Regions from separate parts of the Streptomyces sp. Qhu_M48 genome, predicted to be linked through region 1. Evidence: riboswitches for the same ligand, from Rfam matches in the RefSeq annotation. Region 1 holds a riboswitch; each other region holds the start of a gene.
The links. Region 1 has a riboswitch for cobalamin ahead of ACRRSS_RS09550 (cobalamin biosynthesis protein). Riboswitches for the same ligand answer to the same signal wherever they lie in the genome.
Positions count from the first base shown of each region.

Region 1 (7,423 bases):
CGCTGACGGGTGGTGAGACCGTCGTCGGGGACGACGGTCGGCTGTCCCTGCGGCATTAAGCGGCCCTCCTGGTTGTCTGTCCTGCCTGTACGTCCTTGACGAGGCCGGCGATCGAGTCGGCGCGCAGCTCGTCCAGGGTGACGGCGGTGCCGCCGAGTTCACGGGCGAGCTCCCGGGCGAGCCCGAGCCGCACCGGTCCGGTCTCGCAGTCCACGACGACGGAGGCCGTGCCCTCGGACGCGTGCAGCCGCGCCGCGCGGGCGGCCAGCGCCACCGGGTCGGCGCCGCCGCCGGTCGCGCGCCCGTCGGTCACGACGACGAGCAGCGGGCGGCGCGAGGGGTCCCGCAGCCGCTCCACCCGCAGGACGTCGTGGGCCTTGAGGAGCCCGGCCGACAGGGGCGTACGGCCACCGGTCGGGAGCTTCTCGAGCCGGGCGGCGGCCGCGTCGACGGACGAGGTCGGCGGCAGCGCGACCTCGGCGTCACGGCCCCGGAAGGTGACGAGGCCGACCTTGTCGCGCCGCTGGTAGGCGTCGAGCAGCAGGGAGAGGACGGCGCCCTTGACGGCGCTCATCCGCTGCCGCGCCGCCATCGAACCGGAGGCGTCCACGGCGAAGAGCACCAGGTTCCCCTCCCGTCCCTCCCGGGTCGCCTGCCGCAGGTCGTCCCGGCGGACCACGAGGCCGGGGCCGGACCGCCCGCGGGCCTTCTGGTGCGGGGCGGCGGCCCGCACGGTCGCGGCCAGGTGGAGCTTGGTCAGCGCACCCCGGGGGCGTACGGAGCCGGTGGTGCGGCCGTGGTCGGTACGGGCCCGGGAACGGCGCCCGGCCGCGCCCTCGCCGAGACCCGGCACGCTCAGCACCTTCGTACGGAAGGGCTCGGAGGCGGCGACGGCGGCGCGCCCCCCGGCCCCGGCTCGCTGCGGCGCGGGCGCGGGAGCCTCCTCGGGCGTGGGGGAGTCCGGGACGGCGGAGTCCTCGTGACCGGTCTCCGGATCCGTCGCCGGCCCGTCACCCTGCGGCGGAATGCCGCCGGGACCGCCGCCGCCGGGCCCGCCGTCCCCCGGGCCGTCCGGCTCGGGGTCCTCGTCCGGGTCGGAGTGCGGCTCCTCGCCCTTGAACTGCTCCAGGGTCTCGTCGAGCTTGTCCTCGTCGAGGCCGGGGGCGTCGAAGGGGGAGCGGCGCCGGCGGTGGGGGAGGGCCAGGAGCGCGGCCTGCCGTACGTCCTCGGAGGTGACCTCGGTGCGTCCGGCCCAGGCGGCGAGCGCGGTCGCGGCCCGGGCCATGACGATGTCGGCACGCATGCCGTCCACCTCGAAGGCGGCGCAGGTCGCGGCGATCTGGAGCAGCACGGCGTCCCCGAGGGTCACCTGGGGCAGCAGGGCGCGGGCGGCCGTGATCCGGCCGCGCAGCGCGGTCTCCTCGTCGGCCCAGCGCGCGGCGAACGCGGCCGGGTCGTCCTCGAAGGCGAGCCGTCGCCGGACGACCTCGACGCGCTGCTCGGGCTCGCGGGAGGCGGCGACCTCGACGGTCAGACCGAACCGGTCGAGCAACTGCGGCCGGAGCTCGCCCTCCTCGGGGTTCATCGTGCCGACGAGCAGGAAGCGGGCCGCGTGCCGCACGGAGACGCCCTCACGCTCGACGTGGGAGGCGCCCATGGCGGCGGCGTCGAGGAGGTGGTCGATGAGGTGGTCGCTGAGGAGATTGACCTCGTCGACGTAGAGGATGCCCCGGTGCGCGGCGGCGAGGAGTCCCGGCTCGAAGGCCCTCACGCCGTCGGCGAGCGCCTTCTCGATGTCGAGCGCGCCGACGAGCCGGTCCTCGGAGGCGCCGACGGGCAGTTCGACCATCCGCGCGGGCCGCTCGGTGCCGGGCGCGGTCCCGTGCGGTCCGTCGGGGCAGCCGAGGTCGGGGGAGGCCGGGTCGCAGCTGAACCGGCAGCCGGCGACGACGGGAACCGCGGGCAGCAGCTCGGCGAGCGCCCGGACGGCGGTGGACTTGGCGGTCCCCTTCTCGCCCCGGACCAGCACACCGCCCACGGCGGGGCTGACGGCGTTGAGCAGCAGCGCGAGCCGCAGGTCGTCCATACCGACGACGGCGGTGAACGGATACCGGGTGCTCATCGGCAGGTCTCTCCTTCAGGTTGCTGACGTTCGAATGACGACGCGCGGCCGTCGGCGGCGGGTGAGCACCCGCGGGGGCCGGCCGCGCCCTTCTCGCTCACGGCGCTCCCGGCGGCACGAACGGCAGCCCCGCCGGAGCCCCCTCCTCGATCAGCCGCAGCAGCGCCCCCGTGTCCGCGTGCTCCTCGATCAGATCGCCCAGCCGGTCCAGCTGTTCCTCCCGCAGCGCCCCGAACGACGTGTCCGGAGCCGGTACGAACCGCCGTCCGGCCGCCGCCGCGACCTCCCGCAGGAACGCCCGCCGGAACCCGTCGCTCTCCAGGGAGCCGTGCCAGTGCGTGCCCCAGACGGACCCGACCCGGCAGCCGTCCAGGAACGGTTCCCCGCCCCGTACGTCCGCGATCCCGTGGTGGATCTCGTACCCCTCGACCCGCTCCCCGAGCGCCTCGCCGACCGGCCGGGCCAGCGTCTTCTCGCGCGCGAACCTGACGCGTACGGGCAGCAGTCCGAGCCCGTCGACGGTTCCGGCCCGCGACTCGACCTCGTCCTCGATCCGCTCGCCGAGCACCTGGAAGCCACCGCAGACGCCGAGCACCGGGCGGCCCTCGGCGGCGCGCCGGGCGAGCGCGTCGGCGAGGCCGCGTTCCCGCAGCCAGGCGAGTGCCTTGACCGTGCCGCGCGTGCCGGGCACGACGACGAGGTCCGCGTCGGCGAGCTCCTCGGGCCGGTCGACGAACCGGACGACGACGCCCGGCTCGGCGGCCAGCGCGTCGACGTCCGTGAAGTTGGACATGAGGGGTACGGCGCAGACGGCGACCCGCAGCACGTCCGCGCCGACCGGCGGCGCCACGACCGACTCGCGGACGGTGCCGCGCAGCGAGACCCGGAGGCCGTCCTCCTCGTCGATGCCGAGCCCGTGGGCGTACGGCAGGACGCCGAAGGTCCGCCGCCCGGTGAGGTCGTACAGCATGTCGAGCCCGGGTTCGAGCAGGGTCACGTCGCCCCGGAACTTGTTCACGAGGTATCCGGCGATCAGCTCCTGGTCCTCGGGCGCGAGCAGCGCCGTCGTCCCGAAGAACTGGGCGAAGACCCCGCCCCGGTCGATGTCCCCGACCACGACCACGGGCAGCCGCGCGGCCCGCGCTATGCCCATGTTCACGATGTCGGTGCGCCGCAGGTTGATCTCGGCCGGGCTGCCGGCCCCTTCGCAGATCACCGCGTCGTACGTGCTCCGCAGCTCCTCCAGGCAGGCCAGGACCGGCTCGAACAGCTCCTTCTGGCGCCCTCCGTGGTAGCCGCGAGCGCTGAGTTCACCGACCGGCCTGCCCATCAGGACGACCTGGCTGGAGCGGTCGCTGCCCGGCTTGAGCAGCACCGGGTTCATCAGCGCGGTCGGCTCGACGCGGGCGGCCTGCGCCTGCATGGCCTGGGCCCGCCCGATCTCGGCGCCCTCGCGGGTGACGAAGGAGTTGAGGGACATGTTCTGTCCCTTGAAGGGCGCGACCTTGACGCCCTGCCGGACCAGCCACCGGCAGATGCCGGCCGTGACGACGCTCTTGCCCGCGTCGGAGGTGGTCCCGGCGACGAGCAGCCCTCCGCCCCTCATGCGTTCCTCCGCTTCCGGGCCGCCAGGGCACCGATGATGATGCGGCCGCCCACACAGGCGACCAGGGTCAGCGCGGTCACCCGGCGCGAGAGGCCGACCGCCCGGTCGATGTCCGCGATCTCGACGGGCCGCCCCGCCCCGTTGAGCACCGGCCGGTGCTCGACCCGGCCGCCGTACGCCAGGGTCCCCCCGAGCCGTACGCCGAGGGCCCCCGCGAAGGAGGCCTCGACGGGGCCCGCGTTGGGGCTGGGGTGCTTCGCCGCGTCCGCGCGCCAGGCCCGTACGGCCCCGCGGGGGTTCCCGCCCGCGACGGTCGCGAGCGCGGCCGTCAGCCGGGCCCCGGGCCAGCCGGCCACGTCGTCGAGCCGGGCCGAGGCCCAGCCGAATCGGCGGTGGCGCGGCGACCTGTGGCCGACCATCGCGTCGAGGGTGTTGACGGCCCGGAAGCCGAGCAGGCCCGGTACGCCCGCGACCGCGCCCCAGAAGAGGGCGCCGACCACGGCGTCGGAGGTGTTCTCGGCGACCGATTCGACGACCGCGCGGGCCATCGCCGGTCCGTCGAGGGAGTGCGGGTCGCGGCCGCAGAGGTGCGGCAGCCGTTCCCGGGCCACCTCCAGGTCGCCGGCGGCCAGCGCCCCGCCGATCGCGCGTGCCTCCCGGCCCAGGGTCGTACCGCCGACGACGGCCCAGACGGAGGCCGCGGTGAGGGCCGCGGCGGCGGCCGGGCGGTTCCGCACGGCCCGTGCGGCGAGCGCGCCCAGGGCGACGGTGGAGCCGGCGCAGACGGCGGTGTGCAGGGCGCCCCAGCCGCGGTGGTCGTGGTGGAGGCGTTCCTCGACGGCGGCGGCGGCCCGGCCGAACACGGCGACGGGGTGTCCGCGCCGGGGGTCGCCGACGAGCAGGTCGACGGCGAGGCCCGCGGCCGCGCCGTACGCGAACACACCGGTGGTACTGCTGCGGCCGGGCATGGCGCTCTGTCCTCACTCAGGGTCCGCGCCCTGGATCGACGTGACCGGCGGCGAGAGTTCCTGACTCCCGGACCCTGGGGATCCGGTCACAGTGGCGGGACCGCGCCGGATTCGCACCGGACTTCCTCTTCTGCCGCCGTAATGGCCTCGGCAGTCCACCACGCCCCGAGAAGGGGCGTCAACTCACCCTTGACCTGCGGCGGCGCACTGTGCGGAGCACCACAGAGAGGGCGGTGGACAGACGACGGCCGGGCGGCCCGCACCGAGAGTGCGGGCCGCCCGGCCGGTGGAGCGGGGACCGTCAGGCGACGATCAGGTAGATGCCGTAGGCCACGGCCGCGAGGCAGAGGCCGAAGCAGGCGTAGGCGCCGGTGCGGGCCAGGGCGGCGGAGTCACCGCGGGCGGCGGCCTCCTCCTGCTTGCCGAGGCCGACGATCCCGAGGGTGAAGAGGCCCACGAGGGCGACGGTCGCCACGAGGCTGACTCCGAAGACGGAGCCGAGGGCTGCCCAGTCGATCTTCATGTCGTTCGTTCCTTACACCGTTGCGGCGGGGGCCGGGGGAGCGGCCGGGTCCGTGGGGACCGGCGCCGGGATGGTGGTCTTGAGGTCCTCGTCCGCGACGGCGGCGACGGAACCGGCGGCCGGCGGCGGGGTGACGGCCGCGATGGCGGTGGTCACCACACCCGCGGGCTCGGCGTCGAGGTCGTCGTCGGTGACGTTGTTGTGGTCGACCGGCTTGCGGCGGGAGAGCGACCAGATGACGGCGGAGCCGACGACCAGCAGCACCGCGACGGCGGCGATGCCCCAGGGGCCCTGCTTGGTGAGGAACTCGGCGCCTGCGCCGACCAGACCCGCGGCGGGCAGGGTCAGACCCCAGGCGACGAACATCCGGGTGGCGGTCGACCAGCGGACGACACCGCCCTTGCGGCCGAGGCCGGCGCCCATCACGGCACCCGAGCAGGACTGGGTGGTGGAGAGCGAGAAGCCCAGGTGCGAGGAGGCCAGGATGACCGTCGCGGCGCTGGTCTGGGCGGCGAAGCCCTGCTGCGGCTGGAGGTCGGTGAGGCCCTTGCCCATGGTGCGGATGATGCGCCAGCCACCGAGGTAGGTGCCGAGGGCGATGGCGACACCGGCGGAGACGATGACCCACATCGGAGGGTTCGAGCCGGGGGCGACGACACCCTGGGTGACCAGGGCGAGGGTGATGATGCCCATCGTCTTCTGGGCGTCGTTGGTGCCGTGGGCGAGGGAGACGAGACCGGCGGAGGCGATCTGGCCGGCCCGGTAGCCCTTGGCCGTGGCCTTCGCCTCGGGGTTGGCCTTGATCTTGTACGTCAGCCTGGTGGCGGCCATCGCGGCGAGGCCGGCGACGAGGGGCGCGGCGATGGCCGGGATGAGGACCTTGGTGACGATGGTGGGGCCGTTCACGGCCGACCAGCCGGCCGACATGACCGCGGCGCCGATGAGGCCGCCGAAGAGGGCGTGGGAGGAGCTGGACGGCAGCCCCAGCAGCCAGGTCAGCAGGTTCCACAGGATGGCGCCGACCAGCGCGGCGAAGATCACCTCTGTGCGGATGCCCTCCTCGTTGATGATCCCGCCGGAGATCGTCTTGGCGACCTCCACGGACAGGAACGCGCCGACGAGGTTCAGCACGGCGGACATGGCCACCGCCGTCTTCGGCTTGAGGGCACCGGTCGAGATGGTCGTGGCCATCGCGTTGGCGGTGTCGTGGAAACCGTTCGTGAAATCGAACACGAGAGCTGTCACGACCACAATGGCGAGCAGCAGCGTGATGTGTTCCATTTACCCAGGCAATCGTTTGACGTCAGTGGCGAGCCGAACGTAGGCAACCTGAGTGAACGGAAGGTGAACTGGGTCGGGCGGCGTGGTGTCCCTATCCGGTGTCAAGGCATTCCGCTTAACCCCCGGACGAGCCGGGTGTCCACGATGCGGTCACCCCGCAACCCCGGGTAATCCGGGCCATCACAGGGCACGTGCGACCTGCCCCGGTTCCTCCTCCGCCATCCGGTTCCGCTCCCCGGACCGAACCATCCGACCGGGGGACCCCGCGGACGAGACCCATGTCACTCCATGGAGGGGCTCGCGGAGGCCCGGGGAGCGCGTGCCCCGGGGGAGCGTGCCCCGCCCCGCTCCCTCCTCACCCCTCCCCCCGCCCGGGTCCGTCCGGTGGCAGTTCGACCGCACCCTGCCGAGACTGGGAGCGTGCGCCCGGCTACAGCGACGGCAGCGGCCGTCACCACTCTGCTCGGTGTCGGCGCGGCCGTGATCGCGGCCGGCCGGTACGCCAGCGACGTCGCCCTCAGGGCGCCGTCCGGACATCCCCTGCCCGGGGACCCACGGCTCACCGTGCACGCCACCGGCCCCGAGCGGATCACCCTCACCCGCAGCATCGCCTCACTGCGCCCCGGCACGTACGGGATCGAGGGCCACGGACTCCACGCCGTCGTCGGCCCCGTCCTCGACCGGGTCCCGCACACCGCCGACACCGTCGTGCGACGCCTGCAACGGGTCGAACTCGGGGTGCTCGGCCCCGGCGCCCGCGTCCGCTTCACGCCCCAGCTGCACATCGGCACGCCCATCAGCGCCCTCGGGCTCGCGCAGGAGGACGTCGAGATCCCCGGCGAGCTCGGCCCCCTGCCGGGCTGGCTGGTGGCGGCCCCCCGCACCACCTGGGTGATCGCCCTGCACGGCCTCGGCACCACCCG
Region 1 covers NZ_CP195432.1:2,048,244-2,055,666, forward strand. The annotation lists gene cobO (cob(I)yrinic acid a,c-diamide adenosyltransferase) at 1-56, opposite strand, end outside; gene ACRRSS_RS09540 (putative cobaltochelatase) at 56-2,122, opposite strand; gene ACRRSS_RS09545 (cobyric acid synthase) at 2,220-3,728, opposite strand; gene ACRRSS_RS09550 (cobalamin biosynthesis protein) at 3,725-4,696, opposite strand; cobalamin riboswitch at 4,729-4,871, opposite strand; gene ACRRSS_RS09555 (hypothetical protein) at 4,998-5,219, opposite strand; gene ACRRSS_RS09560 (anion permease) at 5,232-6,500, opposite strand; gene ACRRSS_RS09565 (alpha/beta hydrolase) at 6,921-7,423, shown strand, end outside.

Region 2 (7,423 bases), 4.6 Mb from region 1:
CACGATGGACGCGAGCCAGCCGCTCGACCAACTCGCCCTGGAACGCGGGGTACGGATCCGGTCCATCTACCAGGAGAGCTTCCGCAACGACCCGCCGACCGTCGAGTACGTGCGGTGGTACTGCGATCTCGGCGGCCAGGCCCGGACGGTGCCCGTGGTGCCGATGCTCATGGTGATCGTCGACCGCGAGGCCGCGCTCGTCCCGGTCGACCCGGAGGACGGCCGCGCGGGCGCCCTGGAGGTCCGCAGTCCCGGCCTGGTGCACGCGCTCGTGGTGCTCTTCGACCGGCTGTGGGACGGCGGCACCCCGTTCGGCGAGGCCCCGCGCCGGGACGAGCACGCCCTCTCCCCGCAGGAGCGGGAGTTGCTCATGCTGCTCGGCATCGGCTGCACGGACGACATCGCCGCCCGGAGGCTCGGCGTCTCCCTGCGGACCGTGCGCCGGATGAGCTCGGAGCTGATGAACCGGCTCGGCGCGCGCAGCCGTTTCGAGGCGGGGGTGCGGGCCGCCAAGGAGGGCTGGCTCTGAGCGGCGCCCGCCCTCGCGCCCCGCCTTGGAGGGCTGGCCCTGAGCGGCGTCCGCCCTCGTGCCCCGCCCTCTCCACCACCGCTCCACCACCCCTCCATCGGCCCTCCACGGGCGGTCCCGACCATCGCGCGACCACCGCCCGGCCATCGCCCGACCACCGCGCCGCCCCTGGACCGCCGCAGCTGGGGCGGAGTCCCATCCGTTATACGGACGGGGGTTCCGTGGAGCCCACGCGTCCCCTAGATTTCCCCACCATTACCGAGGTGATCAGTAAGGGGACGGGAATCGCCATGTCAGAAGCGACACAAGGGAAACAACCCACCATCACACCCCTGAGGGTGGTGATCGCGCTCTGTCTGTTCGCGCCGTTCGTGGCGATGCTCTGGGTGAGCTCGTACGCGAAGACCGAACCGCTCTTCGCGGGCATCCCGTTCTTCTACTGGTACCAGATGCTCTGGGTGCTGATCTCGACCGTGCTCACCATGGTCGCGTACAAGCTGTGGCAGCTGGACCAGCGCGGCCGCAAGGGAGGTGACGCGCGATGAAGGACGGCGTGAACGGCGTCGCGCTCGCCGTGTTCATCTTCTTCTTCCTGGCCGTCACGGTCATGGGATTCCTCGCCTCGCGCTGGCGCAGGGCCGAGAACGAGAACAGCCTGGACGAATGGGGCCTGGGCGGCCGGTCGTTCGGCACCTGGGTGACCTGGTTCCTGCTCGGCGGAGACCTCTACACCGCGTACACCTTCGTCGCCGTCCCGGCGGCCATCTACGCGGCGGGCGCGGCCGGCTTCTTCGCCGTGCCGTACACGATCCTCGTGTACCCGCTGATCTTCACCTTCCTGCCGCGCCTCTGGTCGGTCTCCCACAAGCACGGATACGTCACCACCTCGGACTTCGTGCGCGGCCGGTTCGGCTCCAAGGGCCTCTCCCTCGCGGTGGCGGTCACCGGCATCCTCGCCACCATGCCGTACATCGCGCTCCAGCTCGTCGGCATCCAGGCCGTCCTGGACGTGATGGGCGTCGGCGGCGGCGAGACCACCCACTGGTTCATCAAGGACCTTCCGCTGCTCATCGCCTTCGGTGTCCTCGCGGCGTACACGTACTCCTCGGGTCTGCGCGCCCCGGCGCTCATCGCCTTCGTCAAGGACACCCTGATCTACATCGTCATCGCGGTGGCGATCATCTACATCCCGATCAAGCTCGGCGGCTTCGACGAGATCTTCGCCAAGGCGGGCGAGGCGTACGCGCAGACCAACCCGGCGACCGACAAGCCGCGCGGCGCGCTCGTCCCCGGCGAGGCCGGCCAGTGGACGTACGCGACGCTGGCGCTCGGCTCGGCGCTCGCGCTCTTCATGTACCCGCACTCCATCACTGCGACGCTGTCGTCCCGGAGCCGTGAGGTCATCCGCCGCAACACCACGATCCTGCCGCTGTACTCGCTGATGCTGGGCCTGCTCGCGCTCCTCGGCTTCATGGCGATCGCCGCCGGCATCCAGGTGAAGAACGGCCAGCTCGCCATCCCGCAGCTCTTCGAGACGATGTTCCCGGACTGGTTCGCGGGCGTGGCCTTCGCCGCGATCGGCATCGGCGCACTCGTCCCGGCCGCGATCATGTCGATCGCCGCGGCCAACCTCTTCACCCGCAACATCTACAAGGACTTCATCAAACCGGACGCGACCCCGGCCCAGGAGACCAAGGTCTCCAAGCTGGTCTCGCTCCTGGTGAAGGTCGGCGCGCTCGCCTTCGTCCTCACCATGGACAAGACGGTCGCGATCAACTTCCAGTTGCTCGGCGGCATCTGGATCCTGCAGACCTTCCCGGCCCTCGTCGGCGGTCTCTTCACCCGCTGGTTCCACCGCTGGGCGCTGCTCGCCGGCTGGGCCGTCGGCATGCTCTACGGCACGGTCGCCGCGTACGGGGTGGCCAGCCCGACCCAGAAGCACTTCGGCGGCTCCTCGGCCGAGATCCCGGGCATCGGCGAGATCGGCTACATCGGTCTCACCGCCTTCGTCCTCAACCTGGTCGTCACGGTCGTCCTCACCTTCGTCCTCAAGGCCGTCAAGGCCCCCGAGGGCATCGACGAGACCTCCCCGGAGGACTACACGGCCGACGCCGGCGACGCCGGGGTCAGCACGAAGCTCCCGAAGCTCGGCGCCGAGACCCACTGACCCGACGGCCGGAAACGGCCGCCGGACCCGCGATAGGCCGCCCCGTCTCCTCCCGGAGGCGGGGCGGCCTTCGCCGTCCCCCGGCGAGAACGCGGACCGGGGACCGCTTCCGGCCCGGGGGTTCCGGCGACCCGGGTGGGGCCGGTGGCTGACAGGAGGCGGCCGTCCCCAGGCACACTGCCCTCATGGACTTCACCATCAGGGCGGTACGGCCCGAGGAGTACGAGGCGCTCGGCGAACTCACCGCGGGGACCTATCTGAACGACGGGCTGTTGAAGTACGGGGCCGAGGACTCGTACCTGAACGTGCTGCGGGACACCGCGCGGCGGGCCCGCGAGAGCGAGATCCTCGTCGCCGAGGACGGTGACGGGCTGCTCCTCGGCGGCGTGACCTTCGCCACCGGCGACACCCCGTGGGCGGACATCGCCGTCGCCGGCGAGGCCGAGTTCCGCATGCTCGTCGTCGCCCGCGAGGCCCGCGGCCGAGGCGTCGGAGAGGCCCTTGTGAGGGCCTGTGTCGAGCGCGCCCGGGCGCTTCCCGGCTGTGCCCGCCTGGTGCTCTCCACGGACGCCTCGATGGTCTCGGCGCACCGCGTATACGAACGTCTGGGCTTCGTCCGCACCCCGCACCGGGACTGGGAACCGATCCCCGACCACTCTCTGCGCACCTACGCCCTGGAGTTCTAAGTCCACGGCGCGACACAACATGTGGGGGGTTCCGCAAGCGACGCCCCCCACATGTATGCTCGACCTCGCTGTCGACGCAGGGGAATCCGGCGCGAATCCGGAACTGTCCCGCAACGGTGTGCTTCGTGCGGTTTCGTACGGGGTGAGTCCGAAGACCTGCCGCCAGCGCACCCGGTCCGTCCGTTTCGGGTGCCAATGACTTCCGGGCCCCGCGGAGTGGGCCGGTGGACACAGCGCGTCCGGCGTCCGGACCCCCGCGTGCCCGCCTCCCCCCGCCGCGGCCCCGAGCCGAGCGAGGGAGAGCCCCCACGTGACCATCGCGCCCGCCGATCCGGCTTCGGCCGAGGCTTCCGCGGTCGAGAGCGACGGCCCCGGGACCGTGCTGCTGCGGACCCTGACCGACCTCACCGCCGATCTCCCCGACACCGACCCCGGCAAGGTCGCCGCCGCCGCGCTCCGCGGCCGCAGCGCCTCGTCGGACGAGGCGGAACTGCGCGAGCTGGCCACCGAGGCCGCCGCCGGCCTGATCGCCGACGACCCGGCGTACTCCCGGCTCGCCGCCCGGCTCCTGACCATCACCATCGCCGACGAGGCCGCGAGCCAGGGCTCGTTCTCCTTCTCCGCCTCCGTCGCCGTCGGCCACCACGAGGGCCTGATCGCCGACCGCACCGCCGCGTTCGTGACGCTGCACGCGGACCGCCTCGACGCGACGATCGACGCGGCCGGCGACGACCGCTTCGGCTACTTCGGTCTGCGCACCCTCTACTCGCGCTACCTGCTGCGCCACCCGATCACCCGCAAGGTGATCGAGACCCCGCAGCACTTCATGCTGCGCGTGGCCTGCGGGCTCGCCGAGGACGACAGCGTCCGCGCGCTCGACGAGGTCGCCGCGCTGTACGGCCTGATGAGCCGGCTCGACTACCTGCCGTCCTCCCCCACGCTGTTCAACTCCGGCACCCGCCACCCGCAGATGTCCTCCTGCTACCTCCTGGACTCCCCGCAGGACGAGCTGGACTCCATCTACGACCGCTACCACCAGGTGGCGCGGCTCTCGAAGCACGCGGGCGGCATCGGCCTCTCGTACTCCCGCATCCGCGCCCGCGGTTCGCTGATCCGCGGCACCAACGGCCACTCCAACGGCATCGTGCCGTTCCTGAAGACCCTCGACGCCTCCGTCGCCGCGGTCAACCAGGGCGGCCGCCGCAAGGGCGCCGCCGCCGTCTACCTGGAGACCTGGCACGCGGACATCGAGGAGTTCCTGGAGCTCCGCGACAACACCGGCGAGGACCAGCGCCGTACGCACAACCTGAACCTGGCGCACTGGATCCCGGACGAGTTCATGCGCCGCGTCAACGCGGACGCCGAGTGGTCGCTGTTCTCCCCGGCGGACGTGCCCGAGCTGGTCGACCTGTGGGGCGACGCGTTCGACGCCGCCTACCGCAAGGCCGAGGAGGCGGGCCTCGCCCGCAAGACGATGCCGGCCCGCGACCTGTACGGCCGGATGATGCGGACCCTGGCCCAGACCGGCAACGGCTGGATGACCTTCAAGGACGCCTCGAACCGGACGGCCAACCAGACCGCCGAGCCCGGCCACACCGTCCACTCCTCGAACCTCTGCACGGAGATCCTGGAGGTCACCGACGACGGCGAGACCGCGGTCTGCAACCTGGGCTCGGTCAACCTCGGCGCCTTCGTGGTCGGTTCGGACATCGACTGGGAGCGGCTCGACGCCACCGTGCGCACGGCCGTCACCTTCCTCGACCGCGTCGTCGACATCAACTTCTACCCGACCGAGCAGGCGGGCAACTCCAACGCCCGCTGGCGGCCGGTGGGCCTGGGCGCGATGGGCCTCCAGGACGTCTTCTTCCAGCTGAAGCTGCCGTTCGACTCCCCCGAGGCGCGCGCGCTCTCCACCCGGATCGCCGAGCGCGTCATGCTCGCCGCGTACGAGGCCTCCGCCGACCTCGCCGAGCGCAACGGGCCGGTCCCCGCCTGGGACAAGACCCGCGCCGCCCGCGGTGTCCTGCACCCGGACCACTACGACGTGGAGCTCAACTGGCCGGAGCGCTGGGCCGCGCTGCGCGAGCGGATCGCCGCCGTCGGCATGCGCAACTCGCTGCTCCTCGCCATCGCGCCGACCGCGACGATCGCCTCGATCGCCGGCGTGTACGAGTGCATCGAGCCGCAGGTCTCCAACCTCTTCAAGCGCGAGACGCTCTCCGGCGAGTTCCTCCAGGTCAACTCGTACCTGGTCGACGAGCTGAAGAGGCTCGGCGTGTGGGACGCGCAGACCCGTGAGGCGCTGCGCGACGCCAACGGCTCGGTGGCCGGCTTCACCTGGGTCCCGGCCGAGGTGCGCGAGCTGTACCGCACGGCGTGGGAGATCCCGCAGCGCGGTCTGATCGACATGGCCGCCGCCCGGACGCCGTTCCTGGACCAGTCGCAGTCGCTGAACCTGTTCCTGGAGACGCCGACGATCGGCAAGCTGTCGTCGATGTACGCGTACGCCTGGAAGCAGGGTCTGAAGACGACGTACTACCTGCGCTCCCGCCCGGCGACCCGGATCGCCCGCGCCGCCCAGGCGTCGACGGCGGCCGCCACCATCCCCGTCCAGCAGGCCGCCGACCCCGACGCGGTCGCCTGCTCCCTGGAAAACCCCGAGTCCTGCGAGGCCTGCCAGTAATGAACGCCACCGAACAGAAGAACCTCCTCGACCCGGGCTTCGAGCTGACCCTGCGTCCGATGCGCTACCCGGACTTCTACGAGCGCTACCGGGACGCCATCAAGAACACCTGGACCGTCGAGGAGGTCGACCTCCACTCGGACGTCGCCGACCTCGCCAAGCTGACCCCCGGTGAGCAGCACATGATCGGCCGTCTGGTCGCGTTCTTCGCGACCGGCGACTCGATCGTGTCGAACAACCTGGTGCTGACGCTCTACAAGCACATCAACTCCCCCGAGGCGCGCCTCTACCTGTCGCGGCAGCTGTTCGAGGAGGCCGTGCACGTCCAGTTCTATCTGACGCTGCTCGACACCTACCTGCCCGACCCGGACGACCGCGCCGCCGCGTTCGACGCGGTCGAGGAGATCCCCTCCATCCGCGAGAAGGCGCAGTTCTGCTTCCGCTGGATGGACTCGGTCGAGAAGATCGACCGCCTGGAGACCCAGGCCGACCGGCGCCGCTTCCTGCTGAACCTGATCTGCTTCGCCGCGTGCATCGAGGGCCTGTTCTTCTACGGCGCCTTCGCGTACGTGTACTGGTTCCGGTCCCGCGGTCTGCTGCACGGCCTCGCCACCGGCACCAACTGGGTGTTCCGCGACGAGACGATGCACATGAACTTCGCCTTCGAGGTCGTGGACACCGTCCGCAAGGAGGAGCCGGAGCTCTTCGACGACGCGCTCCAGCAGCAGGTCACCGACATGCTGAAGGAGGCCGTCGAGGCGGAGCTGCAGTTCGGCCGCGACCTGTGCGGCGACGGCCTGCCCGGCATGAACACCGAGTCGATGCGCGAGTACCTCCAGTGCGTCGCCGACCAGCGCCTCCAGCGCCTCGGCTTCGCCCCGGTGTACGGCTCCGAGAACCCGTTCGCGTTCATGGAGCTCCAGGGCGTCCAGGAGCTCACGAACTTCTTCGAGCGCCGCCCGTCCGCCTACCAGGTGGCGGTCGAGGGCTCGGTGGACCTAGACGAGGACTTCTAGGACCCGGCGGTACGAGAAGGGCCCCGCACTCCGAGGAGTGCGGGGCCCTTCGTCGTCACGCTCGGACCGGATCAGGCGTTCGGCACCGTCTCGTAGCGCGGGGTGCCCTCCTCCATCTGGCGCAGGGCGTCCTTGCGGTCCCGCTTGGAGAGCCGGTCGATGTACAGGTAGCCGTACAGGTGGTCCGTCTCGTGCTGGAGGCAGCGGGCGAAGTAGCCGGTGCCGCGCACCTTGATCGGGTTGCCCTGGGCGTCCTGGCCGTGGACCTCCGCGTAGTCGGGGCGGGCCAGCTCGGCGTAGGCGGTCGGCACGGACAGGCAGCCCTCGTTGGACTCGTCCAGG
Region 2 covers NZ_CP195432.1:6,640,234-6,647,656, forward strand. The annotation lists gene ACRRSS_RS29645 (LuxR C-terminal-related transcriptional regulator) at 1-529, shown strand, start outside; gene ACRRSS_RS29650 (DUF3311 domain-containing protein) at 820-1,074, shown strand; gene mctP (monocarboxylate uptake permease MctP) at 1,071-2,696, shown strand; gene ACRRSS_RS29660 (GNAT family N-acetyltransferase) at 2,882-3,382, shown strand; cobalamin riboswitch at 3,434-3,560, shown strand; gene ACRRSS_RS29665 (ribonucleoside-diphosphate reductase subunit alpha) at 3,693-6,065, shown strand; gene ACRRSS_RS29670 (ribonucleotide-diphosphate reductase subunit beta) at 6,065-7,081, shown strand; gene def (peptide deformylase) at 7,153-7,423, opposite strand, start outside.
Region 2: linked by a shared signal. The riboswitch ahead of ACRRSS_RS29665 (ribonucleoside-diphosphate reductase subunit alpha) and the one ahead of ACRRSS_RS09550 (cobalamin biosynthesis protein) in region 1 are both predicted to bind cobalamin.

Region 3 (7,423 bases), 6.0 Mb from region 1:
TCGCACCGCAGCGGCCTGCCCGACCACGCGGGCGACCTCCTGGAGGACCTCGGCTTCGACCAGGAGTACATCCTGTCCCGCCTGCGGTACGAGCCCCTCGCCCCGTTCCGCGCGAGCTACGCCTACACCAACTTCGGTCTGACGGCGGCCGCGGAGGCGGTCGCCGCCGAGAAGGGCGTGCCCTGGGAGCAGCTCGCCGAGGACACCCTCTACAAGCCCGCCGGCATGAACGACACCAGCTCCGCCTTCGAGGACTTCGTCTCGAACCCCGACCGGGCCGTGGGCCACGTCAAGGAGGCCGACGGGTCCTGGAAGCCCCGGTTCGTACGGGATCCGGACGCCCAGTCCCCCGCCGGCGGGGTGAGTTCCTCGGCCCGTGACATGGCGGTCTGGCTGCGGCTGCAGCTCGCCGGCGGCGAGCTCGACGGGAGGCGGATCGTCGCCGAGGACGCCCTGAACCTCACCCACCACCCCGAGTCCGTCGCGAACCCGGCGCGCTCACCGGCGGGCCGGACCGGCTTCTACGGCCTCGGCTGGAACGTTTCGTACGACGACGAGGGGCGGCTGCGCCTCTCGCACACCGGTGCCTTCGCGCTCGGCGCGCACACCAACGTCACGATGCTGCCGGGCGAGCAGCTCGGGATCGTCGTCCTCACCAACGGGGCTCCGGCCGGTGTCGCGGACGCCGTCGCCCTCGACTTCTTCGACACCGCGCAGGACGGGAAGCCGAGCAGGGACTGGCTGCCGCTCCTCGACGCGATCTACGCGCAGGAGGCGGACGCGGGCCGGTCCGGGACGGACTACGCGAAGCCCCCGGCCGACGCCGCCCCCGCGAAGGACGCCGGCGCGTACACCGGCACGTACGCCAACGCCTACTACGGCCGGCTGACGGTGGTCGAGGAGGGCGGCGGCCTGGTCCTGCGACTGGGGCCGGAGCCCCAGTCGTACCGGCTGACGCACTACGCGGGCGACACGTTCAGCTTCCCGACGCGCGGGGAGAACGCCGTGGGCCTCACCGGCGTCACGTTCTCCCCGGACGGGAAGACCGTCCGGGTCGAGTACCTGGACCAGGAGGGCCTGGGCACCTTCACCCGGAGCGGCTCGTAGGGCCCCGCGCCCGTGCCCCCCCGGCCCGTCAGCCGGTCCGTCCCGGCCCGTCAGCCGTACCGGCGCGGCGTCCAGGTGATCGTCCGGCCGTCCGCCCGCTCGACCGCCCGCGTCTGCGAGGAGCCGATGAGGAGCAGGGTGCGCATGTCGACCTCGGAGGGCTCCAGGGTCTTCAGGGTCACGATCCGGACCGACTGCTCGGGGCCGCCCACGTCACGGGCGACGACGACCGGGGTCTCCGGGGAGCGCAGGCCGAGGAGGAGGTCGCGTGCGGCGGCCACCTGGTGGGTGCGGGACCTCGACCCCGGGTTGTACAGGGCGAGGACCAGGTCGGCGGCGGCCGCGGCGCGCAGCCGGGCCTCGATGACGTCCCAGGGCTTGAGCCGGTCGGATAGCGAGATCGTCGCGTAGTCGTGGCCGAGCGGGGCGCCCGCGGCGGCGGCGGCCGCGTTGGCGGCGGTCACCCCGGGGAGGACCCGTACGGGCACGGTGGCGTAGTCCGGTTCGCAGGCGACCTCCAGGACGGCGGTGGCCATCGCGAAGACGCCGGGGTCGCCGCCGGAGACGACCGCGACCTTGTGGCCGCGGCGGGCCAGGTCGAGGGCGAACTCCGCGCGCTCGGACTCCACCTTGTTGTCGGAGCCGTGCCGGATCTGGCCGGGGCGCAGCACCGGAACCCGGTCCAGGTAGGTGGTGTAGCCGACGAGGACGTCGGCGTTGACGAGCGCGCCGCGCGACTCGGGGGTGAGCCAGGGGGCGCCCGCCGGGCCGGTGCCGACGACGACGACCTCGCCCGTCTCCCGTACGGGAGGCTCCTGGTCGATCCGGGAGGGCAGGACGGCGACGGAGAAGTACGGGACGGACTCGGGGTCGACGTCCGCGAGGTCGCCGGTCCGCTCGCCCGCCATGAACGCGCGCTCCACGTAGCGGGCGTCCTCCAGGCGGCCGGCCCGTTCCAGGGCCCGCCTCACGGTGGGGAAGGTGCGGCCGAGCTTCATCACGACCGCCGAGTCGGTGCCCGCGAGCCGGGCCGTCAGCTCGTCCTCCGGCAGGGTGCCGGGGATGATCGTGAGGACCTCCTCCGCCTCGCACAGCGGCTCGCCGAGCCGCGCCGCGGCGGCGGAGACCGAGGTGACGCCGGGGAGGACGGTCGTGTCGTAGCGGTGCGCGAGCCGCTTGTGCATGTGCTGGTACGAGCCGTAGAACAGCGGGTCGCCCTCGGCGAGGACGGCGACCGTGCGGCCCGCGTCGAGGTGCGCGGCGAGGCGGGCGGCGGCCTCCTCGTAGAAGTCGTTCAGGGCGCCCCGGTAGCCGCCGGGGTGGTCCGTGGTCTCCACCGTGAGCGGGTACATCAGCCGCTCCTCGATGTGGTCCTCGCGGAGGTGCTCGGCGGCGATGGAGCGGGCGATGGAGCGGCCGTGGCGGGCCGAGTGGTACGCGACGACGTCGGCGGCGGCGATGGCCTTCACGGCGGCCACCGTCATCAGGTCCGGGTCGCCGGGGCCGAGCCCGACCCCGTACAGCCTGCCCTTGGCCGGGTTCTCGCTCTGCGGGGTGCTCATGCCTGGATCTCCGCTTCGTGGGCGATCGCGTTGATCGCGGCGGCCGTCATCGCGCTGCCGCCGCGCCGGCCCCGTACGACGAGGTAGTCGAGGCCGAGGTCCTGGGCGGCCAGGGCGTCCTTGGACTCGGCGGCGCCGATGAAGCCGACCGGTATGCCGAGGACGGCGGCCGGGCGGGGCCCGCCCTTCGCGACCATCTCCAGGAGGTGGAAGAGGGCGGTGGGCGCGTTGCCGATGGCGACGACGGAGCCTTCGAGGCGGTCCCGCCACAGTTCGAGGGCGGCGGCGGAGCGGGTGGTGCCCAGCTCGGCGGCGAGGCCCGGCACCGACGGGTCGGAGAGCGCGCAGATCACCTCGTTGTCGGCGGGCAGCCGCTTGCGGGTGACACCGCTGGCGACCATCTGCGCGTCGCAGAGGATCGGCGCACCGGCCCGGAGGGCGGCGCGGGCGCTCGCGACGACCCCGGGGGAGTACGCGATGTCCTGGACGAGGTCGGTCATGCCGCAGGCGTGGATCATCCGGACCGCCACCTGGGCGATGTCGGCGGGCAGGCCCGCCAGATCCGCCTCGGCGCGGATCGTGGCAAAGGAACGGCGGTAGATCTCCGCCCCGTCCTTCTCGTAGTCGAACATCGTGGTGCTCTCGCTCATCTCGTGGGTGTCGTGTGGGCTGACGGGGCGCGAGCCGCCGCGACCGCTTCGGCCAGGGAGGTACGGGGGACGGGGACGCCGTCCACCAGGTAGGTGTCGGCGCCGGTGGCGACGGCGCCGGCCCAGACGCCGTGCGGGTGTCCGCAGCGCCGCTCGCACCCGGAGTAGTGGAAGGCCAGGAGCCCCGCCGGGGCGCGGGCGGCGTCGGCGCGCACGTCGGCGAGGGACTTGGCGCAGCCGGGCAGCCCGGTGCAGGCGGTGACGCCGACGCCGGGTGCGTCGGGCCGGGTGATCAGCCCGTGGGCCGCGAGTCCGGGCAGCCGGTCGTGGTCCGCTCCGACGACGACCGCTCCGCGCCAGGGCGTGAACCGGATTTCGTCGGCGGGCAGCAGGGCCCGCAGCTGGGCGGCGGTCAGCCGGCCGAGCGGCGCGAGGACGTGCAGGGCGCGGACGCCGAGCGGCCCGGGCGCGAGGGGCGGGGCCTGGGGCAGCGGCGGTACGGGGACGGGTCCGGCGCCGGGGTGGCCGGGATCGCCGAGCCCGGTGGGTCCGCCGGGTCCGACGAGCCCGCCGAGGTCCGGGTGGTGGCCCTCGGGCAGCTCCCGGACCCGCCAGGCCCCCGTTCCGGCGGTTTCGGCGGCGGTGAGGAAGGCGCGGGCGGCGGCGAGCGCGGCGGCGGGGGCGTCGGCGGCGCGGACCCTGAGGCACTGGGAGCCGACCCGGAGCAGGGCCGTGCCGCCCTCTTCTGCGACCAAGGTCACATCGCCGCCGAGGCCGGCCACATCGCCCCGGCCGTCGTCGAGGACGAAGAGGAACCGGCCGGAGAGCGCCGCCGCCCAGGGCGCGGAACACAGCAGGTCGTCGAGAGCACGGGCCCACAACTGCACGTCGGCGGCGCCGAGTCCGTCCAGGCCCGCGGCCGGGGAGGCCACGATGTTGCGGACGCGCTCGTGCGCGGGGGAGGGCAGCAGGCCCGCCCCGGAGAGGAGTGCGGCCAGCTCCGCCCCGCAGTCGTCCGCGAGGCCGCGCAGCTCCGCGTTGCCGCGCGAGGTGACGCTGAGCCGTCCGTCGCCGAGACTCTCCGCCGCAGCCGCCAGGACCTCGACCTGACGCGACGTCAAACGACCTGCGGGCAGGCGGAGTCGGGCGAGGCGGCCGTCGTCGGCGGAGTGCAGGCGCAGCGCCCCGGGACACGCGTCGCCACGGTCCCGAATGCGAGGTTCGCCCGGGTCGGGTGTCGGGGGCGGGGTCGGCGGCATGGCGGCGAGCATACCGACGGGGAACCGGGCACCCACCGGGTGTGATCCGGCCGACTCCGCGCCCCGGCCCGGCCCGGAGGACGATCCGGCGGGCAGCGTGGTCCGGCGGACCCTCCCGCTCGCCCCGGCCCGGAGGACGATCCGGCGGGCAGTGTGATCCGGCCGACCCTCCCGCCCGCCCCGGCCCGCCGACCTCACGATCTACTATGCAGACGGCATGGGGTCCCAGGACCCCGGGGAGGAAGCCCGGTGAGAATCCGGCGCGGTCCCGCCACTGTGAGCCGGCCCGGGCCGCGCGTTCGCGCGATCCCGGACCGGTGAGTCAGGAACTCCCGCCATCCATACGACCACCCGGGGCGCGGACAACCCCGAGGAAGGCCTGCGCTCGCCATGCTTCTGCTGCTGTCGCACTCCGACACCGACCTGCTCAGCGCCCGCGCGGCCGGCGGCCCGGTGGAGTACCGCTTCGCCAACCCCGCCCGTCTCCCCCTCGCCGAACTGCCCGGCCTCCTCGACGACGCCGAACTCGTCGTCGTCCGTCTCCTCGGCGGCCTCCGCTCCTGGGAGGACGGCCTCGAAGCGGTCCGCGCCGCCGGAAAGCCCGTGGTCGTCCTCAGCGGCGAACAGGCCCCCGACGCGCAGCTGATGGAGGCGTCCACCGTCCCCATCGGCGTCGCCACCGAGGCACACGCCTACCTCGCGCACGGCGGCCCCGGGAACCTGGAGCAGCTGGCCCGCTTCCTCTCCGACACCGCCCTCCTCACCGGCCACGGCTTCGAGCCCCCGGCCGCCGCCCCCACCTGGGGCCCCCTGGAGCGCGCCGCCCGCACGACGACCGGCCCGACCGTCGCCGTGCTCTACTACCGCGCCCACCACATGAGCGGGAACACCGGCTTCGTCGACGCCCTCTGCGCGGCGATCGAGGACGCCGGGGCGCAGCCGCTCCCGCTGTACGTGGCGTCCCTGCGCGCCCCCGAGCCGGAGCTGCTCGACCGCCTGCGCACCGCCGACGCGATCGTCACCACCGTCCTCGCCGCGGGCGGCACCAAGCCCGCCGAGGCGCAGGCCGGCGGCGACGAGGAGGCCTGGGACGCGGGCGCGCTCGCCGCGCTCGACGTGCCCATCCTCCAGGCGCTCTGCCTGACCGGCTCGCGCGCCGCCTGGGAGGAGAACGACGAGGGCCTCTCCCCGCTGGACGCCGCCAGCCAGGTCGCCGTGCCGGAGTTCGACGGCCGCCTGATCACCGTCCCCTTCTCCTTCAAGGAGATCGACGAGGACGGCCTGCCCGCGTACGTCGCCGACGCCGAGCGCGCGGCCCGGGTCGCCGGGATCGCCGTACGGCACGCCCGCCTCCGACACATCCCGAACGCCGAGAAGAAGCTGGCGCTCGTCCTCTCCGCGTACCCCACGAAGCACTCCCGCATCGGCAACGCCGTCGGCCTCGACACCCCCGCCTCCGCCGTCTCCCTCCTCCGCCGCCTCCGCGCGGAGGGGTACGACTTCGGGCCCGTCGAGGAGCTGCCCGGACTGGTCTCCGGCGACGGCGACGAGCTGATCTACGCCCTCATCGAGGCCGGCGGGCACGACCAGGACTGGCTCACCGAGGAGCAGCTCGCCCGCAACCCGGTCCGCGTCCCGGCGGCCGACTACAAGCGCTGGTACGCGACCCTGCCCGAGGAGCTCCGCACCCACGTCGAGGAGCACTGGGGCCCGGCGCCCGGCGAGATGTTCCTCGACCGCTCCCGTACCGCCGAGGGCGACCCAGAAGGCGACATCGTCCTCGCGGCCCTCCGCCGCGGGAACCTCCTGATCCTCATCCAGCCGCCGCGCGGCTTCGGCGAGAACCCGATCGCGATCTACCACGACCCCGATCTCCCGCCGTCCCACCACTACCTCGCCGCCTACCGCTGGATCGCCGCCCGCGCCGAGGACGGCGGCTTCGGCGCCGACGCCATGGTCCACCTGGGCAAGCACGGCAACCTGGAGTGGCTGCCCGGCAAGAACGCCGGCCTGTCCGCCTCCTGCGGCCCCGACGCGGCCCTCGGCGACATCCCGCTGATCTACCCGTTCCTCGTCAACGACCCGGGCGAGGGCACGCAGGCCAAGCGGCGCGTCCACGCGACCCTCGTCGACCACCTCGTGCCGCCCATGGCCCGCGCCGACTCCTACGGCGACATCGCGCGCCTGGAGCAGCTCCTCGACGAGTACGCGCAGATCTCCTCCATGGACCCGGCGAAGCTGCCCGCGATCCGCGCCCAGATCTGGACGCTGATCCAGGCCGCCAAGCTCGACCACGACCTCGGTCTCCAGCAGCGCCCGGAGGACGACGGCTTCGACGACTTCCTGCTGCACGTCGACGGCTGGCTGTGCGAGGTCAAGGACGCCCAGATCCGTGACGGTCTGCACGTCCTCGGCGGCGCCCCGGAGGGCGAGGCCCGGGTCAACCTGGTCCTCTCCATCCTGCGCGCCCGCCAGATCTGGGGCGGCACGCAGGCGCTCCCCGGTCTGCGCGAGGCCCTCGGTCTCGACGAGTCGGCCGCCACCCGCACCACCGCCGACGAGGCGGAGGCGAAGGCCCGCGAGCTGGTCGAGGCGATGGAGGCGGCGGAGTGGTCCGTGGACGCCGTCGCGACCGTGGCCGCCGCGTACGGCCCCGACGTACACGCCGTCCTGCGGTTCGCCTGCGAGCAGGTCGTGCCGCGGCTGGCCGCCACCACCGACGAGCTGACGCACGCCGTGCACGCCCTGAACGGCGGCTTCGTCCCGGCCGGCCCGTCCGGTTCGCCGCTGCGCGGCCTCGTCAACGTCCTGCCGACCGGCCGGAACTTCTACTCCGTCGACCCGA
Region 3 covers NZ_CP195432.1:8,015,005-8,022,427, forward strand. The annotation lists gene ACRRSS_RS36185 (serine hydrolase) at 1-1,107, shown strand, start outside; gene ACRRSS_RS36190 (precorrin-2 C(20)-methyltransferase) at 1,158-2,669, opposite strand; gene ACRRSS_RS36195 (precorrin-8X methylmutase) at 2,666-3,319, opposite strand; gene ACRRSS_RS36200 (cobalamin biosynthesis protein CobG) at 3,316-4,578, opposite strand; cobalamin riboswitch at 4,778-4,929, shown strand; gene cobN (cobaltochelatase subunit CobN) at 4,969-7,423, shown strand, end outside.
Region 3: linked by a shared signal. The riboswitch ahead of cobN (cobaltochelatase subunit CobN) and the one ahead of ACRRSS_RS09550 (cobalamin biosynthesis protein) in region 1 are both predicted to bind cobalamin.

Region 4 (7,423 bases), 1.2 Mb from region 1:
GTCGTACCCGCCGACGCGCAGTTCGCCGGCGTCGGCGGTGACGAGGGTGGAGAGGATCTTGACGGCGGTGGTCTTGCCGGCGCCGTTCGGGCCGAGCAGTGCGAACACGGACCCGGCCGGGATGTGCAGATCGATACCGTCCAGGACGAGCTCGTCGCCGAATGACTTGCGTAGCCCGACGGCGGAGATCGCGGTCGTCGACAGGCGACCGTCACCCTGCCTGGATGTGGGCATGACAGATGAAGGCATGGAGACCACCTTTCGGAGGCTGAGGACACAGGGGGACTGTTTCGCAGCTCGGATCGAGCGACGGCCGGCGGCCACACGCCAGGTCGCGCCGTAGTGAGGAAGGGTGCCGAGCGGCCAGCCGCCGGAGACCTGCTCACCGGGGGCGTCGGCAGGGCCGAGCCAGGTCTCGCCGGCGTGCTCGACCACCGTGGTGAACAGGGTCTGCGGCGGCTTCCGATGGCCGGTCGATCCACGCCTCTTCGCGCCGCGTCGAGGCGAACGAACCGCGCGTGCGGGTCACGCCCGTCGACATGAGGCGGGGGGTGCTACTTCTGGGCCGTGCCGGCTTCCCCGCTGATGGACCCCTGGTAGGCGTCCGCGTAGGTGGGCGAGTCCTTGATCAGGTCGTCGCAGAACGCGGCGACGTCGTTGCCGATGAGCTCCAAGACCCCCCTGCCCGAGGCGACGCCCTCCTCGAAGAACTCGACGATTCCGGGGAGCAGGGGCCCGTCAGCCAGGTCGACCGGTCCGACCTTGAAGAAGTACTTCCGCATCTCCCTGTAGACGATCTGGTAGTCCGGCGGGAGCGCCTTGACCCGAGCCGTGTGCGCACGCCACTGCTTCTTGCCCTGGATGATGTCCTGGATTCCCACGTCAGCCTCCCAGCCGGCTCAGTTTCCTAGCGACGTTCCTGTTCAACTGCTCGCGCCACCGGTCTCGATAGGTGCGAGCCCCTTCTCCGCCGGCCAGCGCCGCGCAGAAGCCTCGGATGTCGTCGCCGAGCACCTCGTGGACGCTCTGCCCGTCCACCGCCGCCTCTTCGAGCAGCCCCAGGGCGCCGTCGAGGATCGGCATCAGGTTGCGGCCGGTGAAGTCCCCGTGGGGGAAGAGGTGGGCCTTGATCTGCGCCCACGCCGCCCGGTAGTCGGCCGGCAGGGCCGCGGCCCGGGCTTCGAACGTCTTCCATTCCCTGGTGAGATCACTGCCTGTGATGGTCTCCCAGAAGTTCATCTCCCGCCCTCCTTGAGCCTGTCGATGCGTGATGAGACGTACTGCCATTTCGCCCAGAACTTCGCGAGCTCCTCGCGTCCGGCGTCGTTGAGCGCGTAGAACTTGCGCGGCGGCCCGACCCCGGACGGTCGCTTCGTCACCTGGACGAGCTTGTTCCTCTCCAGGCGCAGCAGGATGGTGTACACCGTCCCCTCGACGACGTCGGCGAAGCCGAGCTCGTTCAGTTGACGGGTGATGGCGTACCCGTAGGTTTCCTCGCTGCCGATGATCTCGAGCACGCACCCTTCGAGCGTGCCCTTCAACATCTCCGTCAGGTCATCCATCACGAGTCCTCTTCGGCCCTAGCGGTACTGTGTAGTACCGAATACCACTACACAGTATCACCGAGTAGTGGAGTTGGGAGCGGCCTCCTGGCGCCATCCGGTGCGGCGGGAAGACACTCGCGGGAATCAGTCTTGCCCACACGCTCTCCGTGGCGGCAATGTCGATATCGTCCGAGCCGGGAGCCTCCATCACCTCCCATCAAGTCGATACACAGATCTGACGCACCATCGTGAAAGTCGCCATCAGGTCAGCGCCAGCACCGGCAGAAGGCACCACGAGCCGCCGATCGACGTCAAGATCATCCACCTCGGGAACGCCACCTGAACTGCGAAGACACCAGCCAAAGGCCCTTCCGCCAGAACCCCAAGGAGACACCCATGAGGATGCTCATCAACGTTCCCGAGACCGTCGTCGCCGACGCGCTGCGCGGGATGGCCGCCGCCCACCCCAAGCTCACCGTGGACGTGGAGCGGCGGGTGGTGGTGCGGCGGGACGCGCCCGTGGCGGGGAAGGTGGCGCTGGTGTCCGGCGGCGGGTCCGGGCACGAGCCGCTGCACGGCGGGTTCGTCGGACCCGGGATGCTCGCGGCGGCGTGTCCGGGAGAGGTGTTCACCTCGCCGGTGCCCGACCAGATGGTACGGGCCGCGGCCGCCGTCGACAGCGGCGCCGGGGTCCTGTTCGTGGTCAAGAACTACACCGGTGACGTCCTGAACTTCCAGATGGCGGCGGAGCTCGCCGAGGACGAGGGCGTCCGGGTCGCCAGGGTCCTGGTCGACGACGACGTCGCCGTCACGGACAGCCTGTACACGGCCGGCCGGCGCGGGACCGGCGGCACCCTCTTCGTGGAGAAGATCGCGGGCGCCGCCGCCGAGGAGGGCGCGCCGCTGGATCGAGTGGAGGCCGTCGCCCGCCGGGTCAACGAGCGCTGCCGGTCCTTCGGTGTGGCCCTGGGCGCGTGCACCACCCCCGCCAAGGGCAGCCCCACCTTCGATCTCCCGCCGGGTGAGCTGGAGTTGGGCATCGGCATCCACGGTGAGCCGGGCCGTGAGCGGCGGCCGATGATGACCTCCCACGAGATCGCGGACTTCGCCGTCGACGCCGTCGTCGACGACCTCCGTCCCACCGGCCCGGTGATCGCCCTGGTGAACGGGATGGGCGCGACCCCGCTCCTGGAGCTGTACGGCTTCACCGCGGAGGTGCAGCGCGTGCTCGGTGAGCGGCGCGTGCCGGTGGCCCGTACCCTCGTCGGGAACTACGTGACCTCGCTGGACATGGCCGGCTGCTCGGTGACCCTCTGCGAGGTGGACGAGGAGCTGCTCCGCCTGTGGGACGCGCCGGTGGAGACGCCCGCGCTGCGCTGGGGCCGGTGAGACGAGCCAGGGAAGAGGAGAGCGACATGACGGAGACCTTCGGCGCGGAGTTCCTGGTGCGCTGGCTGGCCGCGATGGCCGAGGCCGTCGACCGCGAGGCGGACCGGCTCACCGAACTCGACTCGGCCATCGGCGACGCCGACCACGGCACCAACCTCAGGCGGGGGTTCGCCGCCGTGACCGAGATCCTGGCCAAGGAGCCGCCGGCCACACCGGGCGCCGCCCTCACCACCGCCGGACGGCAGCTGATCTCCACGGTGGGGGGCGCGTCGGGACCGCTGTACGGCACGCTGCTGCGCCGGACCGGCAAGACGCTGGGCGACGACGGGCGGATCAGCCGGGCGCAGCTCGCCGAGGCGCTCTCCTCCGGCGTGTCCGCCGTGTCCCAGCTGGGCGGCGCCCAGGCGGGCGACAAGACGATGCTGGACGCGCTCGTACCGGCTGTGGAGGGGCTGCGGGTCTCGTTCGCGGCCGCCCGCACCGCCGCGGAGGAGGGCGCCCTCGCGACCGTACCCCTGCGGGCCCGCAAGGGCAGGGCCAGCTATCTGGGCGAGCGGTCGGTCGGGCACCAGGACCCGGGGGCCACGTCCTCGGCACTGCTCTTCGCGACGCTCGACGAGACCGCGCGCGCGGAGAGTTCGGGTACGTCGGGCTCGGAAGCGGAGGGCCGGGGCGCGGAGACCTCGGGTACGGAGACCGCGGGCACGTCGGGCTCGGGAGCGGAGGGGGCGGCGTGACGGGCATCGGTGGTGAGGGCGGTGTGACGGCCGTGAGGGGTGGGGGTGGCGTCGGGATCGTGCTCGTCTCGCACAGCGCGGCCGTCGCGTCGGCCGTGGCCGAGCTGGCGCGGGGGCTCGCCGGCGGCGGCGACCTGGCACCGGTCCGGCCGGCCGGCGGGACCCCGGACGGTGGTCTGGGGACGAGTTCCGAGTTGATCGCCGAGGCGGCGCGGGCCGTGGACCGGGGCGCGGGCGTGGCGATCCTGGTCGACCTCGGGAGCGCGGTGCTCACCGTGAAGGCTTTGCTCGCCGAGGGCGACGAACTGCCCGAGGGAGCCCGTCTGGTGGACGCTCCCTTCGTGGAGGGCGCGGTCGCCGCGCTCGTCACGGCGAGCGCGGGCGGGGACCTCGACGCGGTGGCGGCGGCGGCCGGGGAGGCGTACGCCTACCGCAAGGAGTGAGCGGGTGAGGCGGGGGTGGCGAGAGCCCGTGGAGCGGACACGGACGACCGCGCGCCGTGGCCGGAAGGCCGCGCCCGGTAGCGGCCGTGTTGTGATCCAGCAGGTCAACGCACTAGTGTCACAGCGCCTTGGTGTACGGGAAACCGGTGCGAAACCGGTGCGGCCCTCGCCACTGTGATCGGGAGGTCCGGCTCCACCCCCGCTGGGAACGCCCCAGGGGAAGCCACTGGACCGCGTCGGGAGACCGTCGTGGTGTGGGAAGGCGGAGTCGGACGGCATGACCGTCAGCCAGGAGACCGGCCAGGGTGCGTTGTCCATCCACGAGGTGCTGGAGAGGGTCTCCCAACCATGCATATAGCCGAGGGGTACCTACCCCCTGCGCACGCCGTCGCCTGGGGCGTCGCGGCCACGCCGTTCGTCGTCCACGGAGCCCGCGCGCTCACCCGCGAGGTGCGGTCGAACCCCGAGTCCACCCTGCTCCTGGGCGCGGCCGGCGCCTTCACCTTCGTCCTGTCGGCACTCAAGCTGCCCTCGGTGACGGGTAGTTGTTCCCATCCGACCGGTACCGGTCTGGGCGCGATCCTGTTCAGGCCGCCCATCATGGCGGTCCTGGGCACGATCACCCTGCTCTTCCAGGCCCTGCTGCTCGCCCACGGCGGGCTGACGACGCTCGGCGCGAACGTCTTCTCCATGGCGATCGTCGGTCCCTGGGCGGGGTACGGGACGTACCTGCTGGCGCGCCGGTTCGGCACTCCCCTGATGGTGGCCGTCTTCTTCGGCGCGTTCGTCGCCGACCTGTCCACGTACTGCGTCACCAGCGTGCAGCTGGCGCTCGCCTTCCCGGACCCGGGCAGCGGCATCCCCGGCGCGCTCGCGAAGTTCGGCGGGATCTTCGCCCTCACACAGATTCCGCTCGCGGTCAGCGAGGGCCTGCTCACCGTGCTCGTGATGCGGCTGCTCACGCAGTCGAGCAAGGGCGAACTGACCCGGCTCGGCGTCCTCGCCGGGCGCGGGACCGAGCGACGCGAGGAGGCGGCCGCGCGATGAGCCGGAACGCGAGGATCAACGCCCTGCTGCTGCTCGTCGTCGCCGCGCTCGCGGTGCTTCCGCTGGCGCTGGGGCTCGGGGACCACAAGGAGGAACCGTTCGCCGGGGCGGACGCGGAGGCGGAGACCGCGATCACGGAACTCCGGCCCGACTACGAGCCGTGGTTCAGTCCGCTGTACGAGCCGCCGTCCGGGGAGATCGAGTCCGCGCTCTTCGCCCTCCAGGCCGCCCTGGGCGCCGGTGTCCTGGCGTACTACTTCGGCCTGCGGCGCGGCCGCCGGCAGGGCACGGCGCTCGCGGAGGCGGCCGGGGCCGCCACCGGGCCCGGGGCCGGGTCCCCCACCGGGTCCGGGGCCGAGTCCGCCTCCGGGTCCGGGTCCGCCACCGGTGGCGGTTCGGAAACCGGTGGCGGTTCGGACGCCGGTGCCGACGCCAAGCCCACCCGTGGGCCCGGTCCCGATTCCGGGTCCAGCTCTGGACCCGGCTCCGGTCCCGGTTCCGGCTCCGGTTCCGTCGGTGGGCGGGACGCGTAGCCGCCGATGCTGCCGATCGACGCGGCGGCGCACAGCAGTCGCTGGCGCCACCGTCATCCCGCCGAGAAGGCGCTGCTCGGTTTCGGTCTGACGCTGTGCGCGGTCGGTCTGCCGCCGTGGCCGGGCGCGGTCCTCGTCGCGGCGGCCACGCTCACGGTGCTGCTCGGTCCGGCCGGTGTGCCGGGCCGGGCGCTGTGGCGGGCGTTCCGGATCCCGCTCGGGTTCTGTGTCACGGGCGCGATTCCGCTGCTCTTCGAGGTGGGCGGCGCCCGGGGGCTCGTGGCTCTCGCGCCGGACGGTCCGACGCACGCGGGCGCGTTGCTGCTGCGGACCGCCGCGGCCTCGCTCGGGGTGCTGCTCTTCGCGTTCACGACGCCGGTGTCCGACGTGCTGCCCCGGCTGGCACGGGCCGGGGTGCCGGGGCCGGTGGTGGACGTGGCGCTGGTGATGTACCGGATCATCTTCCTGCTGCTCGACGCGATGTCCAGGATCCGGCAGGCCCAGGCCGCCCGGCTCGGGCACACCACTCGGGCCGCGACCTGGCGTTCGCTGGCCGGCCTGGGTGCGACGACGTTCGTCCGGGCCTTCGACCGGGCGCAGCGCCTGCAGTCGGGGCTCGCGGGGCGCGGGTACGACGGGACGCTGCGGGTCCTGGTGCCCGCGTGTGCGCTCTCCCGCCCGTTCCTCGCGGCGACGGGCGTGCTGCTCGCCGGACTCGTCGCCCTCACCCTCGTACTGGAAAGGCTCCTTCCGTGACGTCTCCGACCCCTGTCGTGGAACTGGCGCAGGCCGGCTTCGCCTACGAGGACGGGCCCCCGGTCCTCTCCGGCGTGGACTTCACCGTCGCCGAGGGGCGGGCGGTCGCGCTGCTCGGACGCAACGGCAGCGGCAAGACGACCTTGCTGCGGCTGCTCAGCGGCGGGCTGCGGTGCGGGAGCGGCTCACTGCTCCTGGACGGCGCGGAGGTGGCGTACGACCGGAAGGGGCTGACCCGGCTCCGGACCACGGTGCAGTTGGTGGTGCAGGATCCGGACGACCAGCTGTTCGCCGCCTCGGTGGGCCAGGACGTGTCGTTCGGTCCGATGAACCTGGGGCTGCCGGAGGAGGAGGTACGGCTCCGGGTGCGGGAGGCGCTGGAGGCGCTGGACATCGTGGCGCTCGCGGACCGGCCGACGCATCTGCTGTCGTACGGGCAGCGCAAGCGGGCGGCGATCGCGGGCGCGGTGGCCATGCGGCCCCGGGTGCTGATCATGGACGAGCCGACGGCGGGCCTCGACCCGCACGGGCAGGAGCGGCTGCTCGAAGCGCTCCGGGGGCTGCGCGAGACCGGCACGACGGTGCTGATGGCGACGCACGACGTGGATCTGGCGCTGCGCTGGGCGGACGAGGCGGCGGTGCTGTCCCCTTCGGGGCTGCGGACCGGGCCGGTCGCGGAGCTCCTCGCGGACGACGAGCTGCTCGACGCGGCCCGGCTGCGGCGCCCGTGGGGCACGGCGGTGGCCCGTCTGCTCCGTGCCCATGGTCTGCTCGGGCCGGACGCTCCCGAGCCGCGTACGCCGGAGGACCTGGAGGGCTGGACCGCCGCGGCTCCGACCGCGGTTCCCCACGCCGCCGAGCAGGGGCGCTGACGTCCACCGCGGGGATGTCCACCGCGGAGACGCCCGGTTCGGAGAGGTCCGGTTCGGAGACGTCCGCTTCGGAGGCGTCGTTCCGGAGGCGTCGCTCCGGAG
Region 4 covers NZ_CP195432.1:3,223,005-3,230,427, reverse strand. The annotation lists gene ACRRSS_RS14780 (ATP-binding cassette domain-containing protein) at 1-249, opposite strand, end outside; gene ACRRSS_RS14775 (DUF1048 domain-containing protein) at 555-881, opposite strand; gene ACRRSS_RS14770 (DUF1048 domain-containing protein) at 883-1,239, opposite strand; gene ACRRSS_RS14765 (PadR family transcriptional regulator) at 1,236-1,562, opposite strand; gene dhaK (dihydroxyacetone kinase subunit DhaK) at 1,941-2,933, shown strand; gene dhaL (dihydroxyacetone kinase subunit DhaL) at 2,960-3,670, shown strand; gene ACRRSS_RS14750 (PTS-dependent dihydroxyacetone kinase phosphotransferase subunit DhaM) at 3,667-4,113, shown strand; cobalamin riboswitch at 4,226-4,432, shown strand; gene ACRRSS_RS14745 (energy-coupling factor ABC transporter permease) at 4,462-5,160, shown strand; gene ACRRSS_RS14740 (energy-coupling factor ABC transporter substrate-binding protein) at 5,157-5,693, shown strand; gene cbiQ (cobalt ECF transporter T component CbiQ) at 5,700-6,449, shown strand; gene ACRRSS_RS14730 (energy-coupling factor ABC transporter ATP-binding protein) at 6,446-7,321, shown strand.
Region 4: linked by a shared signal. The riboswitch ahead of ACRRSS_RS14745 (energy-coupling factor ABC transporter permease) and the one ahead of ACRRSS_RS09550 (cobalamin biosynthesis protein) in region 1 are both predicted to bind cobalamin.